Regions from separate parts of the Mangrovibacillus cuniculi genome, predicted to be linked through region 2. Evidence: riboswitches for the same ligand, from Rfam matches in the RefSeq annotation. Region 2 holds a riboswitch; each other region holds the start of a gene.
The links. A riboswitch is a leader RNA that binds a small molecule or an ion and turns the genes downstream of it on or off. The one in region 2 is predicted to bind cyclic di-GMP.

Region 1 (6,685 bases), 760 kb from region 2:
TGGCACAACAATTTAAGATGGATTGGGAAGAAGATAGGGGAGAAACGAAATGGAAAGATTCAAAAGTGAAATCAGTTTCCTTCGAAAGTAATAAGGAAACTAGTTATCAATTTCTTTTTACGACTGGCGCAGAGCTAGAACAGAAAATGGTATCTTGGATAAAAGGTGCAAAAGAGGACATCTGGATTGCTACTCCATATTTTATGCCCTCTGATGCTTTGGCCGCAGAAATGTTACAAGCGGCCAAAAGAGGAGTAAACATAAAAGTAATGGTACCTAAAACGTCAGATGCATGGTTTACACAACCACCGGGTTATCATCGAATGGAAAAGTTAATGAATAAAAATATTACATGGCTAGAATATACAAAAGGCTTTTTGCATAGTAAGATCATGATTATAGATCATGATTTTGTAGATGTGGGAACTGCCAATTGGGACCCTAGAAGTTTATATTTAAACGATGAGTCCAATTGTTTATTATACGGCCAGGAAATCAATCAACGCTTCAGAGAGGTTTATCTGAACAATGAGCAATTTGCTACTCGCATAACGGAACAGGATTTAACTGAAAAGCCTTGGTGGGTAAAAGTACTTGGAAAAACACCTAAAGACATACAGTATTATTTTTAAAAGTGGGAAGGGGACCAGTAGATGTCTCCTTCTCTCTTTTGTTCATTAACTTCGATGTCAAAGGAGTGTTTTTCATAGAAATGAATTAAACGATCGATGTGATCCCAGTCTCTTTCTGCTAAATCACCTTTAATGCCTTTTACATTTCGCTCAAGAGCAATCTGCTTTAATTCATCCATGGCAATTGATCCGTAACCTTTGTTTGAAGGTCCTTTAATATCGCCAATCTTCATGTGACCACTTTCTGTAAATGTAGCTTGAATTAAGAAGTCCCATGCACCGCGATAAGGTGTTTGACAATCTTGAATCATCACGTTACATTGATGCTGATTTTCATTGGTGTAAACAATTACCCAATTATCTTGCTTATCTTGTGCAATTCCTTTAATATTATTTTTTTCTTTTAATCGTTCCATATTTTGCTGCATTCGAAAGAGCTGAAATTCTAGTTCTTCCTTCTCTTTTTCAACAAGTGTAGTCATTTCGACTCCTCCTTTGAAATGTTACCATGATTATGCTAACAAGAGGGAAGTATCCTGTAAAGGTGATAGAAGAAAGTAGATGTATTCTGAAAATTTACATACCACTCATGTATAAGCAACGTTTACTCACTTATAGGCAAGCTGTATCAGTGGTGAGGAGAGAATAAGGCTCAACTAACCAAAGTAAATTTGATAACTACTTACCATAGTGAATAAAGATCTCTTAACTTATACGGACAACAAAGAGGATCTATAGCGTACAAACCACTATGATGTTAAAAAGTGTTTAAGGTAAAAATTACAATTTTATAGTTCTATAGTCTAAATAAAAAATAAAATATTTGTAAAAGCTTACTGGTTTTTAGTAGACAATAGTAGAATAAACGATTAGACTAATAGTAGGAGAGTGTCAAGACATACTGGCAAACCCATGCGAAAGATGGGGACGCAAAGCCACGGGCCTTCGAAAGGTGGTAGCCGGGTTGCTCATATATAGTTATTAGAGCATCCTAATTCGAGGGGTGTTTTTTCATTTTATCAAAGTACTTAGTTGTTCTGTAAAGGCGTGTATATATGAATAAAATTTATTTATCAGACCATAAGACGGAATTTATATTTTCCATGCTTCGTTGGATTTTTTTGGTTATTGCAATTTTCTTGTTTTATGTACCTGTTTTTTATGAAAACTTACCGATTATTAGAGAATCATTTACGTATCTTTTAATACTAGGGTTTATTTACATGACAGTTACACAAGTAGTGTTACAAAAGAAAGACTTGCCCAAACATTGGTTTAAGAAGTTAGCAGGTGCTGGAGTAGTTTTTGATTTTCTTGCTATGTTTTGGCTTTTCTTTTTAACTGGTGGTGTCATGACCTTTCTTTTTCCAATTGCATATTTTTTAGTTATGCATGCAACTATCTATTGGAGGATGAAAGGAGCTTTTATCAGCTCAGTTGCTATCTCGCTAGGTTACATTATTGTTTACCTACTTAATGATACAGATAGTTATACAGAACTTTTTATACTTTGCTTAAATATCTGCTTTATGTGGCTTATTGGTTTGTTTGGTTCGTTAATTGTAATTAGGGAACGATATCATCTAGGAGAAAAAGAAAGAGCAATTGGATTACTCGCAATAGATTATCTAACCAATTTATACAACCATAGAACGTTCCAGGAAGATTTGAGAGAATTTAACCATAAAAAAGAACCATTTTATTTAGTTTTAGGTGATATTGATTACTTTAAACAAACGAATGATCAATATGGCCATGTAGTTGGAGACGAATTATTAAAATCGCTAGGAGTTACATTTTCAGAATTGATGAAGCGGTACGCATGTCGAGCTTATAGATACGGTGGAGAAGAATTTGCTTTTCTAGTAGATGGTAATATTAAAATCGATGTATTTATGAAAGATATGTATCGATATATTCAAAACACAGAAGTTTGCTCCAAAGATATTATCATTTCTATGTCATTTGGGGTAGAGCGAGGTCCTACAACAATGACACCCACTGAACTCGTAGATAGAGCAGATCAACTTCTATACAAAGCGAAGAATATGGGTAAAAATCAAGCAGTATTATATAATGAGGTAACGGTAAAAGGTAGTTAATTTGTTCGGATGCTTGGAAATATAAATGTAAAAATACAAGGGTGTCTTTAATAGAAGACATCCTTAATTCATGGTAGTGAATCAAAAAAAGCCCTTGAAGAATGACTCTTCAAGGGACTTTTTATTATCCAATAAACATTCCTGCGATTGCCGCACTTAGTAAAGAAGCAAGTGCACCGGCAATAACTGCACGTACACCCATACGAGCGATGTCTTTACGACGACTTGGAGCAAGTTCTCCTAATCCTCCTAGTAGGATTGCAAGAGAAGATAGGTTTGCGAATCCACACAATGCGAAGCTGATTATTGCTACAGTCTTAGCTGATAATTCTCCAATTTGCGGAGCAAATGCAGAGTAAGCAACGAATTCATTGATAACAATTTTTTGACCAATAAAGTTACCAGCTTGTACAGCTTCTGACCAAGGTACACCAATAGCAAAAGCTAATGGAGCAAATACATAACCAAGGATTAATTCAAGTGATAGGTTTTCAAAGCCGAACCAACCACCAATTCCACCTAAAATACCATTTAAAAGTGCTACGATTGCAATAAATGCAAGTAACATTGCTCCGATATTAAGAGCTAATTGAAGACCAACACTTGCACCGCGAGCAGCAGCGTCGATAACGTTCGTCGATTCAGAATCAACTTCCATTTCAAATTCTGCTGGTTCTGGTTCAGTAGATGTTTCAGGAACAAATAATTTTGCCATAATTAGTCCAGCAGGTGCAGCCATGAATGATGCAGCAAGCAGGTACTCAAGAGGAACACCTAGTAAAGAGTATCCAATTAACACGGAACCAGCAACTGATGCAAGTCCCCCTGTCATTACAGCGAAAAGTTCTGATTGAGTCATCTTTGGTAAATAAGGACGCACGACAAGAGGAGCTTCCGTTTGTCCAACAAAAATGTTCGCAGCAGCTGACATAGATTCTGCTTTACGAGTACCTAATAGGAACGATAATCCGCCACCTAAGAATTTAATGATGACTTGCATAACTTTTAAATAATAAAGGACAGAGATTAATGCAGAGAAGAAAATTACCGTTGGAAGAACATTAAAAGCAAAAACGAATGCAATTCCGGATTGCTCTGAGTAAAGTCCACCGAATAGGAAGTTTACACCTTCATTGGCGTAACCAATAACATTATTTACGTACTCAGTGAATTTCTTTAAACCGCTAAATCCGCGTTCCCAACCTAAGATTAGAAAAGCAAATATTAACTGTAATGCTAAACCACCAAACACTGTACGAAGGCTGATTTTTGACTTTGCTGATGAAAATAAGAATCCAATTCCTAAAATAACAGCAATACCAGCTAATCCCCAAAGAATATTCATATGATGTCCACCTTTCTTTTCTATGACTAGACGTCTGATGTCTAAAGATTACTATGAAAGCGCCTAAATAACAAGACATATTTCGACATTTTATTTAATTATGTTTCATCAAGATTACAATTTAACTTTTTTGGAAACGGTTTCCGTAAAATTAGTATGTCTAATTGAAAGCGGTTTATGTAGTAGACTAGGTAAATTTACGTTTTAGATAGTTGTAAATAATGGATATTGTTAGGGGAGAAGATGCTTATTTAATGATAAAAGATATCACGTAGGAATTTTAAGTAGTTTTTAACTCACTTTCCAAAAAAAGGGTTGCAAAAACCTATGTTTTAGCAACCTTACGTTATCCTTCAATTAAAGTTGTATAGACAACTAATCTCTCTTCATGCTCTTGGATGGAGCGATCATAAATACCTGTACAAGTAAGTAAATTTAATCTTGGAGTTTGGGATGGACCGAATATTTGAGCAATTGGAGCTTCATTTCGGTCATAAGCAACCAATTTTTCTACTTCAAACGTTTTTTTGTTATCATTTACATCGTATACTTCTACAATATCTCCTGGTTTTAAATTCTTTAAATAGAAAAAGACTGCTGGACCAGTATAATCATCTACATGGGCTGCTAAGATAGAATTTCCCTTTTCCCCTGGTTTTTTACCAGGTTCAAACCATCCAACTTCTTCACCGTTATCTGGAACGGTCATTTCTGCATTTTCGTTTAATCCATGTTCTGTTATAGGTGCATCAATATCCAAAGAAGGTATGACAATACGTGCTGGTTCAATTCCTTCATATATAGGCATATCTTGTTCAGTAGAATTTTTATCTTGTTCGTTACTTTTATCTATTGTACTATTAACAGGTTGTGCCTGTTGTTTCGTTGCAGGTGGTGGTGTAGTGGTAGTGTCTTCTGTTGAAAAATCTCCTGCTGAGCAGCCACTCAGCAGGAGAATAGCAAAAGCTATAGAAATGTGTTTACGCATTATTGTGCAGACTTTTTGCGGAAAGCGAAGAATGCCACTACACCAAGGCCTGCAATTGCAGCTGCGATTGGAGCTGCATTAGAAGTTGATTGAGAAGCTCCACCCATACCTGTTTTCGGCATTTCAGAAGGCATTACAGAACCATCTTCAAGTACTAAAACTTCAAGATTTTCAGCAGTATTTACTGCAAATACGGAGTAAACAGTGTTTTCAGCAAGAGTAGTGCCAGATAAGTCTAACACTTGAGTACCGTCTGGAGTACGGATTTCAAGGTCATACGTACCAGGATCTAATTCTTGATAATCTGTCACTGCTTTGAATGCAGCTCCAGCAAACAATGCATCTCCACCTACAAGGCCAACGTCAACTGTTGGAGCGTCAGGAGATAAGTGACCAACACGTACTTTCGTTTTACCTTCTGTTACATTCATGGAATCTTCAGCAACTACTAATTCAATGTTTTCAAGAGTATTAGCTGCTGCTACTGTGTATGCTTTACCAGCTTCTACTGTTAAAGTTTGAGAAATTACTGGATTTTCAGTAGTACCAGCTGCGAAGATTTCTACTTCATGATCACCAGCAGGAACTGAAAGATAATCCGTTGCTGCTTTAAATGCAGCATTCTCAACAGTAAGTTCACCATTTACATAAATATCAACTGCAGGTGCATCAGGTGATGCGTGAACAATACGTACCATCGCATCATCATTTGCAAAGGCACCTGTTGCCATTACAGCAAGCATCATTACCGCTGTAAAAATAGAAGCAACGACTTTCTTCATAATAATCCACTCCTCGAATTGTTTTTTCACAAACATATGTATTTGGTTTGTGTAATATATGTATAACATTTGCACACGTTTTGTTTCAACTGAAAGTGTGGCTGGAATGTGCTAATGAGATACAAAACATATGTTTACCAATAATTAGAAAAGTATGTACTGAAACGAATAAAGATATTTTGTTAGTAGAATTGGTAAAGTTAGAGTAGATTGCGGGAAGGTAATGGAAAATGTACAATAAGTATGCAGAGACAAGAAAGTAGGGAAAAGTATGTCCACATTAAAAAAAGAAGTACAATCACGTAAGACATTTGCTATCATCTCTCACCCAGATGCAGGAAAAACAACTTTAACGGAACAGTTACTGTTATTTGGAGGAGCAATTAGAGCAGCGGGAACTGTTAAAGGGAAGAAATCTGGTAAGTTTGCAACTTCTGACTGGATGGAAATTGAAAAGCAACGTGGGATATCTGTTACGTCCTCCGTTATGCAGTTTGATTATGATGGATATCGTGTAAATATATTAGATACCCCTGGTCACCAAGACTTTTCAGAAGATACGTACCGTACATTAATGGCTGTAGATAGTGCAGTAATGATCATTGATGCAGCAAAAGGTATTGAAGCACAGACATTAAAGCTATTTAAAGTTTGTAAAATGCGAGGCATACCTATCTTCACTTTTATGAATAAATTAGATCGTCAAGGTAAAGCTCCACTAGAATTATTAGCTGAATTAGAAGAAGTGATGGGGATTGAAACATATCCAATGAACTGGCCTATCGGAATGGGAAAAGAATTCTTAGGAATTTATGATCGTCATCATAAACGAATTG
Region 2 (6,685 bases):
TGCTGCACTAAGTATTTGTTCCTTTGTGTTGGTTTTTGACATAGATAACACACGCCCTCCTAAAAATTGTACCGACCAGTCTAGATAATAAATGTGTAAGCGTTGTCTTGTCAAAGAATATTAGTTGGGATTTGATATGATTGAATGGTACAAAGAACTCTAATGAATAGATTCTAAAATGTTCCTTTTCATTTTGTATGTACATTACCACTGCGCATACTTAAATAGGGATATCTTCTTTGTTACCATCTTTTTAAGTAATAATTTGGCTAGTGTTTACGCTCGAATGACCTTTCGCATTTCGTTAAGAAAGTTTTGTGAAAATAGGAAATTTCCGCTAGAATGATGGAGAAAAGTCAAAGAGACTCCTCTTACTTAAAAAGGAGTCTACTAAACTACAATTTAACTATGAATACTAACAAAATTCTTCACAGTCATCTTTCACATACTTAATCGTACAATATTCTAAATCAAATATTATCTCTCCCACACAAAGAACCGAACAAGGTACATCATCTTTTGGTTGAAAGCAAGCAATCTCTAAAGATGTAAGTCCTTCCACAAAAACAGGAACAGAAGAACCTGGATTCACGGTTGCTACTACAGCTGTACCAGCACGATCACTAACGCATACCTTCATGGAACAACCATTTGAAGTATTCCCTGTATTCTTTACAACAACCAAGCCACTAAACTCTAAATTCGCTCTACTTGTAAATTGATTGTAGTAAATACAATCACAAGGTTGTGAAATCGGACTACAATGCTTAAAGCATTTAAAATCTACTTTCTTGCGGCATAAATTCAGGCCTTTCACCTCTTTTTTATGACACTTACGACATTCTTTCTCATCGCAGTCATAAATAATGATCGGCTCTTCACAACACTCATGACATTCACAGCAGTCATCTTTCTTACACTTATCACAATGATGTTTCTTATGATGATCACATTCACAATCATTATGGTGGCACCCACATGGTTTAGGGTGTATACAATGATCTTTGTCATGAAGCTTAAAGGCATATTTATCCATACCAAAATAATTGTTTTCCTTCATATAAACATTAGAGTGAGTTGCGCCTTTTCTACATTTCTCACAGCGCTCTTCCCCCTTACATCCACAATCTTTTTTCTTTATATTCATGTACAAGCATCCTCCTATACCTACATACCTAACATCATCATATGAAAAATGGGTTGTGGGGAGAGGGCAAATGTACTAGGGTAAATGTCTATTTTGGGTGTATGTATAGTATGCATATCTCCTTAAATTAAAATAAGTCACTGTTCTAAATAGAGCAGCGACTTTTTCATCATAACTAGATTAACTATTCTTTTCTATCGACATAACTTTGTAGCACAGTATTCTAAGTCAAAGAGAATTTCTCCACTACAAGTTGCAGGGATTGGAGTTGTAGTAGCACTGCTAATACATCGAATATCTAAACTAACCAATCCTTCAACAAAAATAGGTACAGAAGCTTCTGGACTAACTTCAATATTTGCTGTACCACCGCCGTTTGCACTTAATCTATCAATAACTTGCACTTCAATTGTACAACCAGTTGCAGCATTACCTGTGTTTGTTACAACAATTAATCCACTAAAATCATAGTTGGTTCTATTGCTGAAGTAGTTAAAACTTTCTGCAGTTTCTTCCGTACCACATGGCTGGGATATAGGCTGACACTGTTTAAAGCATCGTAATTCATTTCTTTTTTTACACAAATTATATCCTTTTACTTTATCTGGACAACTTTCATCAAAGAAATCTTTTTTTACTAACTCATACCCATAATGATGGTGATTTTTTTTCTTGCATGAACAATGGTCCTTACAACCGCAGTGTTCGCCCTCGTTTTGATAAATGTTCATATATTGTCCTCCTTGATTGTCGAATTCCCTAACACTATATGACTAAATTAATTTATGTGTACAGGCACATGTATTGATACATTTGTCTAATTTACTATAAATCTGATTATCTAAGTGGTTTCTCAAATTGTCTGAGAAGCTACTAAATACCCACTGATTGCACATAATGAAAAGACATAGATAGTAGTAGGGTTTGTTTCACTGTTCGTGAAATAAGCAATGCCATCTTTCACGCTTAGGACATACACAGGAGTTAAAGCGGTTGTTTGACCTTTTAAATAAAGCTGAATTTCTATACCAAAATTTATAGTACTCTCAAGCTCTTTACCTATCCCACTAGCACAAGCTGGACACTTACATGTTTTTTTCTTTTTACAGCCACACTTATCTATTTCTTCCTCTTCAGCTAATGCTTGCTGTAATAAGAATTGGTATATTTGAGTTGTTGCTGGAGTAGCCGAAATACCTGCAACATCACATAGTTGTACAACTGTGTTGGGAACTGCTGAGGCTTGTGTTGCGAGCTTATAACGTAAGGTAGAACACTCTACTAGTTCTGTAATAACTTGTCCACCGGTAGTTGGATTGGTTGGAAAGCCACTTGTTGTACTAAAATAAATCTGAATGGCTTTGTCTGCTGCTGCAATATCTGGATCAGCTTGAAAGTTTTTGACTTTCTTTAGTAAGTCGTTTAAGTCTTTTACACAACAATCTTTACACTCATTACGACAATGCTTGCATTTACACTTGTCCACATCTTCCCCTCCATGTTTATGACGTTTCTTTTTCTTGTCGTAGAACTCGTCCTTAAAAATGATAGTGGGTTTACAATCTCCGCACTTCACATCAACCGTAACACCATCAATATCTATTGGAGTTTCAATCGTTTGATCATTTGTCATGGTTTGGTCTCCGTGTCGTTGACGTTGCAACTGAGGAGCTTGCGATTGGTCACCATGGCGTTGACGTTGCAATTGAGGTCCCTGATTTTGAGGACCTTGACTTTGAGGACCTTGCTGTTGCTCTTGTGACTGAGGACCTTGCCTTTGACCTTCTTGATTTTGTCCTTGTATCTGTGGGCCTTGTTCTTGTTCTAGTGCTCCTTGCTCTTGTTGTTGCTTTTGGTCTTGCTCTCCAATAGATTGGTGCTGGTCATTGTGCTCTGTAAAAGACTGCTTCTTTCTATGAATGTCACCTGAATGATCACACGTACAAAATTGTTGCTGTTTAAAACACCCTTTACATAATCCATAATTTTCTTTATTAGAATAACTCATTACATACACCGCCTTTCTAGGATTAGCATATGTACGAGCTTATTTTTCGTATGGACAAATTGTCCTATAAGCACAGTAAACTAGTCCTTTTTGAACATATATTTTTTAAAAACCCAACACTTTGAAGGGCATATAAAGAGCACGGGTGTGTATCCCGTGCCCAGATTCATATTCATTTTCTGTTCGTTATCCTGGACTGGTGATCTAAAGGACATTTTATAGAAAAACGTTTGGTAAAACACTCTGCTGTATCCTCTAAAAACCATGAACTTCAGGGACCTTCGGCTTCACACTTATATAAATTGAAAACGCATTATAAACTTACTATTCAAACTTAAACCAAAATTATATTATATATCTTCCTCTTGTGGTAATATTTTACCGGTTAACATTTACTAGTTATTGTGGATATTGGCATACTTTTTGAAAGGGAAGGACGCAAAACTAAAGGGGCTACGGTTTTCGAACTACGCCAGCCAGTTGCTTACGTTGCCAGCACCACCTGTAGATTGCTATAGGTGTTTTTTTATTGACTAAAAAAGGAGAGAACGAAATGAAAGTGTCTATCAAACAAAAGTTAATTAGTAGTTTCCTCATCGTCTCATTTATTTTTGGCCTAGCTTCGTATTTATCTTATTCAAGTATGAAGTCTAGTAACGAGGAATATGACTATTTAGTAGAACGCGTTGCAGAAATACGCTCCATTATTCAAAACATTCAAACCAACACAGCACTCCAGACCGGGTATTATCGGGCATTTATGCTTTATGACGACAACGAGCGATTTCGTGAACTATTAAACGAAACAAATAAACAAACAGAAATCCTAATTGCACAAGGGAAAGAATTGGCGACATTACCTGAAACAGTGGAGCAGTTGGATACAATCAACGCTGCAAACGTTGCTTTCCGCACAAAAGCGAACGTAGTGATGAATAAGAAATTGGTGGATAAAGACGCTGCCATCCAAGAAGGACTTGAAGAGATTGTCCCAATAAGCACCGAATTAAATCAGAATACGCTAGCGATGTATAACTGGATTCAAGATGACGTATTAACACCACGTTTTACAGAAACACAAGCGAACAGTGATAAAGCTCGTCTTTGGTTACTAATGATTAGTGTCGTTGCTACTCTTATTGCCATTGTTTGCGGAGTCGTGATTTCTACCGTGATATCAAAACCCATACAAAAGTTAAAGAGTAATGCGGACTTGGTGGCGTCTGGTGACTTACAAGTCGAAACGCTGCGAATGAAGAGCAAGGATGAAATCTACTATTTAAATGAAGCTTTTGAAAAAATGACTGCTAATTTGAGGCAGATGATTGAGTCTATTTCGTTAAGCTCCAATCAAGTGGCAGCTTCTGCTGAGCAATTAAATGCGAGTGTGGAACAATCTAGTAAAGCTACGGAAACCGTCGCATCGGCTATCCAAGAGATTGCTGGTGGCTCTGAGGTGACGACTTCTAAACTAGAGCACAATTCCGTTGCGCTACAAGAAGTGTTGCAAGGAGTTGTGTACATATCCGAGAGTTCAGCGAATGTGTCAGAGCTTTCTAGAGAGACTTCTCTAGAAGCAGAAGAAGGTAGTAAGTTTGTGGAAAGCACCATGGAACAAATGAAGTCTATTCAATCCACTATTAGTGAGACACATCAGGTCATAACTACTTTAAGCAATCGTTCGAAAGAAATCGGCTCCATTTTGGATGTCATTACAGGCATTGCAGATCAAACGAACTTATTGGCATTGAATGCAGCGATTGAAGCTGCTCGAGCTGGAGAACATGGAAAAGGATTTGCCGTAGTGGCAGATGAAGTTCGAAAACTAGCAGAGCAGTCCCAGCGTTCCGCAAAGGATATCGCTGACTTAATCACCATGGTTCAACAAGATACAGAGCGTACTGTTTCGATCATGGGACAAGTGGTGCAAAACGTAGAAGAAGGCGTAACGGTGTCAGAACAGACATCTGCTAAGTTTGCACAGATCTTATCCAGTACGCGAAACATTACACCTCAAATCGAACAAGTTACTTCAACAGTTCAGCAAATTTCTGCAAGCATCGATGTCGTAACAAACTCCGCTATGCAAATTTCTGAGCTAGCACAAACGAATACAGCAAACTCTGAGGAAGTGGCAGCCTCGACAGAAGAGCAGTTAGCTTCCATGGAAGAAATCAATGTGGCAGCACAATCGCTTGCGCAGATGGCGGAAGAGTTGCAAGGGGTTATCGGGAAGTTTAAAGTTTAAGAGAAAAAGGACAAAGCGTGTAGGCGCTTTGTCCTTTTTCTTATTTTACTAGTTCAGCAACAAACATTTTCACTTCTTGGATTGGTAGGATGGCTTCTCCACCACCTTGGACTAGATTAGGTTTCCCTCCGCCTTTTCCATTGATCTTTTCCATCAATTGTTTCGCTACTGGTCGTAAATCAAGCTCGATGTCCTCCCCTTTTGCGAATACAAATTGAAGTTTATCTTCGTTTTGTACAAGTAAGGCTACAATTGCTTTTGTCTCCGTAGTTATAATTTTCTGCGCTAACGTTTGTAGCTCTTTAATGGAACGATTCTCGAATGTCGCGATTAGTGGTTGTCCGTTCTCACGGCAAACAGCTGCCAGTTCCTTTGCTTCATATTGTGAAAGTTGCTCTTTTAATTGTGTTATCTCCTGATCTTGTTCCTTCTGTTTGTGAAGGATCTTCTCACCTGCAAGCACCAAACTCTCTTCTGGTGATTGCAGTAAACTTGTTAGCTGCTGCAAGGTTTTATGTTTCTTTTCTAGCTGTGTGAGCACTCGATCACCAGCAACAAACGATAAGCGTGTACCATCTTTGTGCTTTTCCCAATGAAGAATTTTCAGACTGCCCACTTCACTTGTGGAAGATGGATGCGTTCCCCCGCAGCCGTTGTAGTCAAAGTCCGGAATGATGACAAGCCGGATGTTCTCTGAAACGGTCGGCTGTTTACGCATCGGATACTGGTGAAGTTCGTCCGCTGTGATCCATTTCGTCTCGATGGGGCGTGCCTCTTGGATGATTTGGTTAGCGAGTTGCTCTGCTTTTGCCGCTTCTTCTTCTAATAGCTTTGAAGTTGCGAGATCAATCGTACAAATGTCTGTTCCTAGATGAAAACTGATAGTTTCATAGTCAAGTGATTCGGCGAACGCAGCTGTCAAAATATGCTGACCAGCGTGCTGCTGCATGTGGTCGTGACGGCGCTGCCAATTGATAGTTGTTACGACTTCGGTGTTAGATGTTGTTATTGCCTCTTGAAGATAGTGGCGGATTTCGCCGTCCACTTCTTCGACTTGTGTCACTGGAATGGAACTGATAGTGCCCGTGTCATGTGGTTGGCCGCCGCCTGTTGGATAGAATATCGTTTCTTTTAAAGTTACGTATTGGCCGTTCTCGTCTGTGTTTTGGGTTAGGATGGTTGTTGTTAGGGACGTGCTGTATTGATCTTGGTAGTAGTGTTTGATCGTCATGGTGTTTCTCCTTTTTGTATCTAGTTTAGCATAGGTGTATATGGGAGTTCT
Region 3 (6,685 bases), 700 kb from region 2:
TAACTTTGTTGGCACTATTTTCATGGCAGAAAAAAGAACTAGATGGATTTTTTGGACGACTGTTGTTGCTGCAGGTATAAACGTTATTTGTTTATGGATATTTATTCCGATTTGGGGGCTTCAAGGGGCTGTTGGGGCACTAAGTCTATCATTTGTTGCTATCGCAATTTTCCGTCTTTATGCAACTAGTAAACTTTTCGATATTAAGTTAGATTCAACCAATTTACTTTATATTTTTTTTTTAGCAATCATTACTTATATATTCTTTGCAATTGATAACATATTGATCTTATTTATTTCTATAATAGTTTTAATCTCTATTGCTACTTTTAGTTTGCGTGAGATTCTTTTTGCTTTATTGAGGACTATTAAACTTAAGAAATAAGGATGTTAAATTTTTATCACAGATTTTTGAGACAGAGGGACAGGTACCGCGTCTCACTAAATTTTTACAAATAATAAGTGACGGGTATTTGTCACTTCCCGGATCAGTCGTATTACGTTTAAAGACAAATTATAAATAGTAGAGTTCCATACATATTTTAAAGCCCTGCCATTAGAGACAGAGGGACAGGTACCGCGTCTCACTAAATTTTTACAATAACAAGTAACCAGTATATTTTACTATCCGGTATTAGTCGAACTGCGTTTCAAGACAAATTGTAAAGAGTAGATTCCATACATATTTTAAAGCCCTGCCATTTGGCAGGGCTTTTTTAGGAGGCGTGTAGATGAAGAAAGTATTGGTTACTGGTGGAACGGGATATATTGGATCTCATACTTGTGTAGAGTTACTTGCTAGTAGATATGAGGTAGTGATAGTGGATAATTTAAGTAACAGTACTCGTGACGTAGTGGAGCGAATTGAACGTATTTCTACTAGTCGTGTTACCTTTTATGAAGGAGATGTGACGGTAGAAGCAGAAGTTCGACAGTTGTTTGAAGCACATGACTTTGTTGGTGTTATTCACTTTGCTGGATACAAGGCAGTAGGAGAGTCTGTGCAACAACCTGTCATGTATTATCAAAACAATCTTGTTAGTACAATGCTGTTGGCGAAGTACTGTACCTTGTTTGGGGTAAACAAGTTTGTGTTTAGTTCTTCTGCGACGGTGTATGGAGATAATCAAGTTCCTTTCCATGAAGGATTATCTTTACTACCTACCACTAATCCTTATGGTGAAACAAAAGCAATGAGTGAACGCATTTTAACAGATGTTGCTAATGTGACACCGGATCTAGGAGTGTCTATTCTTCGTTACTTTAATCCAGTTGGAGCACATGAAAGCGGAGAGATTGGAGAAGCACCAAATGGTATTCCGAATAACCTAATGCCGTTTGTCACTCAAGTGGCAAGAGGGAAGAGAGATAAGTTAATGGTGTTTGGAAATGACTATGACACAGTAGATGGTACCGGTGTACGTGATTACATTCATGTTGTGGATCTTGCTAAAGGGCATTTAGCAGCGTTAGAGAACTTAACTGCTGGGGTGCATATGTATAATTTAGGTACTGGTAAGGGCACGAGTGTGTTGGAGTTAGTTCATGCTTTTCAAGAAGCTACTGGTGTAACGATTCCTTATGAGATTGTGGAACGTCGTGCTGGGGATATTGCGGAGTGTTATGCGGATGTTACTAAGGCGGAGCGAGAGCTTGGGTGGCGTGCGGAGAAAGGGATTTATGAGATGTGTCGGGATGCTTGGGGGTTTGAGAGTAGGTTGGGCGCTCTAGTTGTTGAGTAAGAACTAAAAATATGTAATATTTTGATAAAGTGTGTATTGATTTAACTTTTATGGTGTAATCTTACGCCTTACCTTGTTTATAAACCATTCGCTCATATACCAAGAGTAAATATGTATTTGTTATTTAACAATACATGTTTATTTTATGGATTTTTTAGCCATAATAAGAGTGGAGAAAATTGGTCCCCACTCTTATCTACTTTCAATCTCTCTACCAGTAAAGCAAAAACAACATCTTTTACCGTGATTTCCACCATATCTTGTAGTATTCGAACACTACATTATATTTAGGAGGAACACACTTTATGACAAAAAAGATAGTTGCGGTGCTTTCTACAAATGGAGAGCCTACGTTAAAGCAATTAAAATCTAAGAAAGCATTCGATTTAGATTATCGGTTTTTTAAGAATATGAATAATATCCGAGATCCTTTGTCTTATCTAGAAAACGCTTGGTGTTTGAAAACTTTAACGGGGGAAGGGAATAGAGTATATTCTGATATAGACGGTTTTCGCAGGCAAATAAATGATTACACTTTTCTTGAATTCAAAAAGAGTCCTAGTTTTCTTAATCATAGTCAACTTAATGCTCTTATTGGATTAGCAAAAAAAACAGAGGGTGTACTCCTTTTAATTTTTGGAGATCCTTGTTTACCACAAAGTTGTATGATTTTAAGGCCTGGAAAAGGACGAGGTCTTTTGCATAAAACTGGTATACCAAAGTTACACAAAATGAACTTAGCTAGACTACAATGGCTTCTTTCCAAAATTGATGCCTATCACGAAAAACGGGCTAGTCAGAATGAAAGAGATGAGTTTTTTGAAGGCATTGATAAATGCAAAAAACTTATCATAAATATTAGGGACCAACATAATAATCTCCAGTAAAGCAGGGTCTTCCTGCTTTACTTTATCGGGACACAAGGACAGATGGAGGCCACTGAAAAATGTTCTTTATTTTCATTGTTTTTGAACATTTTTTGAAGAACGGGTGCCTGAGACAGAGGGACAGGTCCCTCGTCTCACCAATTATTTACATATTAAAGCCCTGCCAAATGGCAGGGCTTCCTTGTCATTAAAATAGAAAGTGGTCATAAACAGTGAGGCTAATTCAGCCAATCACCAGGATCATCGGTTGGCTTATCCCAAGGTGGAGGGGAAGCTCTATACATCTTTTGAAAATACAGCGTCGCAGCAACTACATGATTATTTCTTATAATAGATCTGTCAACCAAATAAGAGACTTGGTTAGTGGCAATTATGTCATTATGATGGAGAGGGATATACTTTCTTAGCACAAAATATTCGTCTAATTGTTTACCACTTATTTCTTTATTGAGAATTAATTGTGTTAATACCCTCGTCTCCTGAACCGTTAATCCTTTTCTGTTTTTCAGCTTTAACATCAGCTGTTCGACTCCCAGGTATCGATAGTAATCTAATTCTGAGCTAGACATGCTTATCAAATCATAGAAATCTTTTAACTTACTTGGGCTAATGCCACTAAGCTGACAGATTTCTGTATGAGAAAGCATGGTTAATAGTCTCTCATAAATAAGGAACTTTGTATGTCTATGTCTATTTTGATACGAAAGAAGAATAGCAAGCTTTTTCAATAAGTGGTCTTTCTCCGATAATGGATCAACCAACGTACAAAAAACGTCGCCGTTGTAATCCAAGTTTTTTGAGACAGAGGGACAGGTCCCTCGTCTCACCAATTTTTTACATATTCTAAAAGGTTACAACCTTGATTTTTTTTGTATTTTTGGAAAGACACAGTTCCTGTCCCCGATGTCCTATTCTGTCATTATCCGTATAAGATCATAATGATAGTAACGTTTATGACGTATACGCTCATCTGTGAAGATCATGTTCTTTTCTACTAGATAGGAAAGACTTTTTCTAATGGTTCCCTGCGCTAATCCAGTTATTTTTTCTAGTTGAGGTACTGTTGCTATTGGGACTTCAAACATGGCTCCCCACACTTTAGCAATAGAAGGCTGTTCAAATGACTGAAGCCCTCCTTCATATAAGTTTTCTGCCTCATCTAGTTTTGCAAATTGGTGTTTTGCCATTCTCTCCGCAGTATCTAAGAAGAATGTAATCCAACTTGCCCAATCAGGTTCTTTTTTTCCAATACCTCTGACCCCGTTTAACATACTATAATATCTAAACTTTTCTTTTTCTAACTCTTCACTTAAAAAGAAAAAAGGCGTTTCAATTATTTTTGTTTGTAATAGATAGAGGGCAATTAGAATCCTACCCAATCTTCCATTCCCATCTAGAAATGGATGAATAGATTCAAACTGAGCAAAAAGTGTCAATTTTATTCTAGCGTTTACAAAACTCCAAAAGAAATCATAGTGTCATTAAGAAATATGAAGTTAACCCTATTTATTTTCAAAAAATTTCTTGTTATAACTTTATTTGGGTAATACTATATACATAGGTAAAAATACACTAATTGAATAGGCAAATTACTTGAAAAAGTGAGACGCAAAGCTAAAGGGGCTAAATCCGTACGGGTATGCCAGCCAGTTGCAATCAGATAGATTGATTAACTGCGCCCCTATGTAGAGTAGGGGCTTTTTGTATAAGAACAGTACATGAAATCTCCAAAACGGAGATGAAGTAGAAAGGCGGAAAAAACATGTCATTATTTCGCTCAATCGGTAAAGGTGTAGGAACAGTAGGAGGAAGCATCATTGGTGGAGGAGTAAATTTAGTTGGAAAGACGGTTGATTCTAAGTGGCTTACTGAAGTAGGTGACGGTATTGAGAAAGCATCCGTAGTTGCTATGGATAATGCAGGCCAATTTATTGATGGAGCGGTGAAAGGAACATACGGGGCAATAAAAATTGAGACAGAGGGACAGGTCCCTCGTCTCACTAATATTTTCCATATCAAAGCTCTCCAAAAGGGAGGCCTTCCATATTGAGAGACAGGGATAGGTATCATGTTATGTTTTACTAGATTTTTAGATATAATTTATAGGAGATATTTCTTACTAACATATTAATCTTCGTAAAACACACTCCCTGTCTTCATTAGAGGATATTAAAAATGTTATAGTTTGTGTCTTTAACATTTTTAGTTGTTCTTAATAAAAAGATTCGTTCACCAATATATGTTCTTTTGGATATTTTCTTATATCCTTAACTTCTATGAAATCCAATATCCTTTTATAGTATTCATTATTTTCTTCTCTTACATCTTCTAACTTAGAAAGATCACCTTTGTCTAAAGGATAGATAAAAACAGGGACATCACCTTGTTGTTCCAACAACTCCTTTAGTCTTAACAGGTCTTCTAGGTTAACACTATCAACCCAGTAAGATTTTTTATCTACCATATAAACTAACTTAATATTAAAGGTTGTTTCCTTTCTCCCAGTAGTGTAGTCCGGTATAAAAGCTACTTCATCCATTTCTCCCCATTCCACAAATGAAGAAGTAAGTTGGAAATACGAGTTTTTATGTATACCTTCAAGTACGCCTATATGATAATTGAAAAAGAGTAATATATAAGCAGTAAAAGGCACAGTCATGAATGTAAGAAATCTTTTTACACCTCTAACCCAATATATGCATGCAAATATCCACAAGATGATAAATATCATAACTAACAGTGATAGATTGTATTGACCAGATATAAAAATAGCTTCATCTGGCTTTATAATATGATCTTTAAATAAGCCAGGTCCCCAAAATATCAACAAAATGACCGATAATCCAAATATCCCGATAAGGACTGTAGCAAGGCATCCTAAAATTGTATCCTTTGTGGATAGACTATTGACTGGCTCCATCTGGTCATCTTTTTCTTTACCTGATAGCAAATCTCCCATTCTTTTCACCTCTATATATTCTCAAGTGCATCATTCCCCTTAACCATAAAGTAATTTTACTATTTGAACTAATTTTTAGATACATGCATAAAGACAAATTTCTATAAAAAATGGAATAATAGACAGAGTGACAAATCCCAATTCTCACTTATTTGTCACATATTAAAGCCTTACCAAGGGCAGGACTTCCTTATACCACCCCACTTTTAACTTCACCTAACAATAAGAGCGGATAATTGTAACTTCCCGATAATGTCGTTGATCTTGCTGAAGGGACGTGGTAGCTTTAGAGAACTTAACTGCTAGTGTGTTTGAGTACTATTTAGTTACTTATAAAGAAACGAGTATGTATTAGTTAGTACATGCTTTAGAAAAAGCCATTGATGTTGCCATTCCTGATGAGATGGTGGATCATCGTACATTAGTAAAAACAAAAACTAATTAGTTGTTGGCTAATCTCCTTTCTATCTCGTCAAGTAAATCAAATGGTTCCACTTCAACTCCAATTAGCTTAGAGTTCCAATTTACTCCAACCATGTGTCCCTCTTCGTTCATTCCGTATATCCAATTACTTAAGAATATCTCTAATGGTATTGGAGTTGGTTTATAATGGGACCACTCATTGATATTGCACTGACGAGCATATGCTTCATCAGACCAAAATGGCATAACTAGTGTATCTTCATATTCAGTAGATTCGCATACACACCACATTCCGTTGTGTTCTAAGCCCCAAACTTTTTTGTTTTCTACTACTTTTCTTAGAAACGCATCATAACGTTTTTTAGAATCAATAGTGAAACCGAATGACATAGTAGCCTCTTCCTTTCTCATTTTAAATGTATAATATATTTGGATTTTTCATCTCAAATTAAAAGCCAAAATAGTCATTCTTTGCTCTATCTGAAAAGTTAGTGAAAAATATCTTATGAACTCTTAATATTTTCTCTTTGGGAATTTTTTTATATAGCCAAGTAGTAGCTACAGGTACATCTATTGTAAATGTACTAATTTTCGCTAAATATTCTTCGTAAACATTTACTATCTCAGAATTAATTTCTTCCTCGTTAAGCCCTCTGGATTGATAATCTAGTTTT

Region 1: another riboswitch for cyclic di-GMP. It lies ahead of G8O30_RS03660 (GGDEF domain-containing protein); the one in region 2 lies ahead of G8O30_RS15740 (methyl-accepting chemotaxis protein).
Region 3: another riboswitch for cyclic di-GMP. It lies ahead of G8O30_RS12105 (hypothetical protein); the one in region 2 lies ahead of G8O30_RS15740 (methyl-accepting chemotaxis protein).

What each region holds. Positions count from the first base shown of each region.
Region 1 covers NZ_CP049742.1:709,485-716,169, forward strand. Annotated here, with positions in the region: gene G8O30_RS03650 (phospholipase D-like domain-containing protein) at 1-632, shown strand, start outside; gene G8O30_RS03655 (GNAT family protein) at 629-1,114, opposite strand; cyclic di-GMP riboswitch class I at 1,526-1,604, shown strand; gene G8O30_RS03660 (GGDEF domain-containing protein) at 1,688-2,734, shown strand; gene G8O30_RS03665 (NupC/NupG family nucleoside CNT transporter) at 2,859-4,079, opposite strand; gene G8O30_RS03670 (class F sortase) at 4,426-5,067, opposite strand; gene G8O30_RS03675 (DUF4397 domain-containing protein) at 5,067-5,849, opposite strand; gene G8O30_RS03680 (peptide chain release factor 3) at 6,121-6,685, shown strand, end outside.
Region 2 covers NZ_CP049742.1:3,090,497-3,097,181, reverse strand. Annotated here, with positions in the region: gene G8O30_RS15760 (TetR/AcrR family transcriptional regulator) at 1-42, opposite strand, end outside; gene G8O30_RS15755 (S-Ena type endospore appendage) at 416-1,147, opposite strand; gene G8O30_RS15750 (S-Ena type endospore appendage) at 1,342-1,878, opposite strand; gene G8O30_RS15745 (hypothetical protein) at 2,001-3,155, opposite strand; cyclic di-GMP riboswitch class I at 3,559-3,643, shown strand; gene G8O30_RS15740 (methyl-accepting chemotaxis protein) at 3,709-5,403, shown strand; gene G8O30_RS15735 (alanyl-tRNA editing protein) at 5,444-6,634, opposite strand.
Region 3 covers NZ_CP049742.1:2,387,049-2,393,733, reverse strand. Annotated here, with positions in the region: gene G8O30_RS12130 (lipopolysaccharide biosynthesis protein) at 1-385, shown strand, start outside; gene galE (UDP-glucose 4-epimerase GalE) at 732-1,742, shown strand; gene G8O30_RS12120 (hypothetical protein) at 2,048-2,629, shown strand; gene G8O30_RS12115 (hypothetical protein) at 2,848-3,357, opposite strand; gene G8O30_RS12110 (Fic family protein) at 3,538-4,008, opposite strand; partial or broken gene G8O30_RS16320 (hypothetical protein) at 4,015-4,065, opposite strand; cyclic di-GMP riboswitch class I at 4,203-4,287, shown strand; gene G8O30_RS12105 (hypothetical protein) at 4,392-4,679, shown strand; gene G8O30_RS12100 (hypothetical protein) at 4,842-5,588, opposite strand; gene G8O30_RS12095 (DUF2750 domain-containing protein) at 6,030-6,401, opposite strand; gene G8O30_RS12090 (hypothetical protein) at 6,460-6,685, opposite strand, start outside.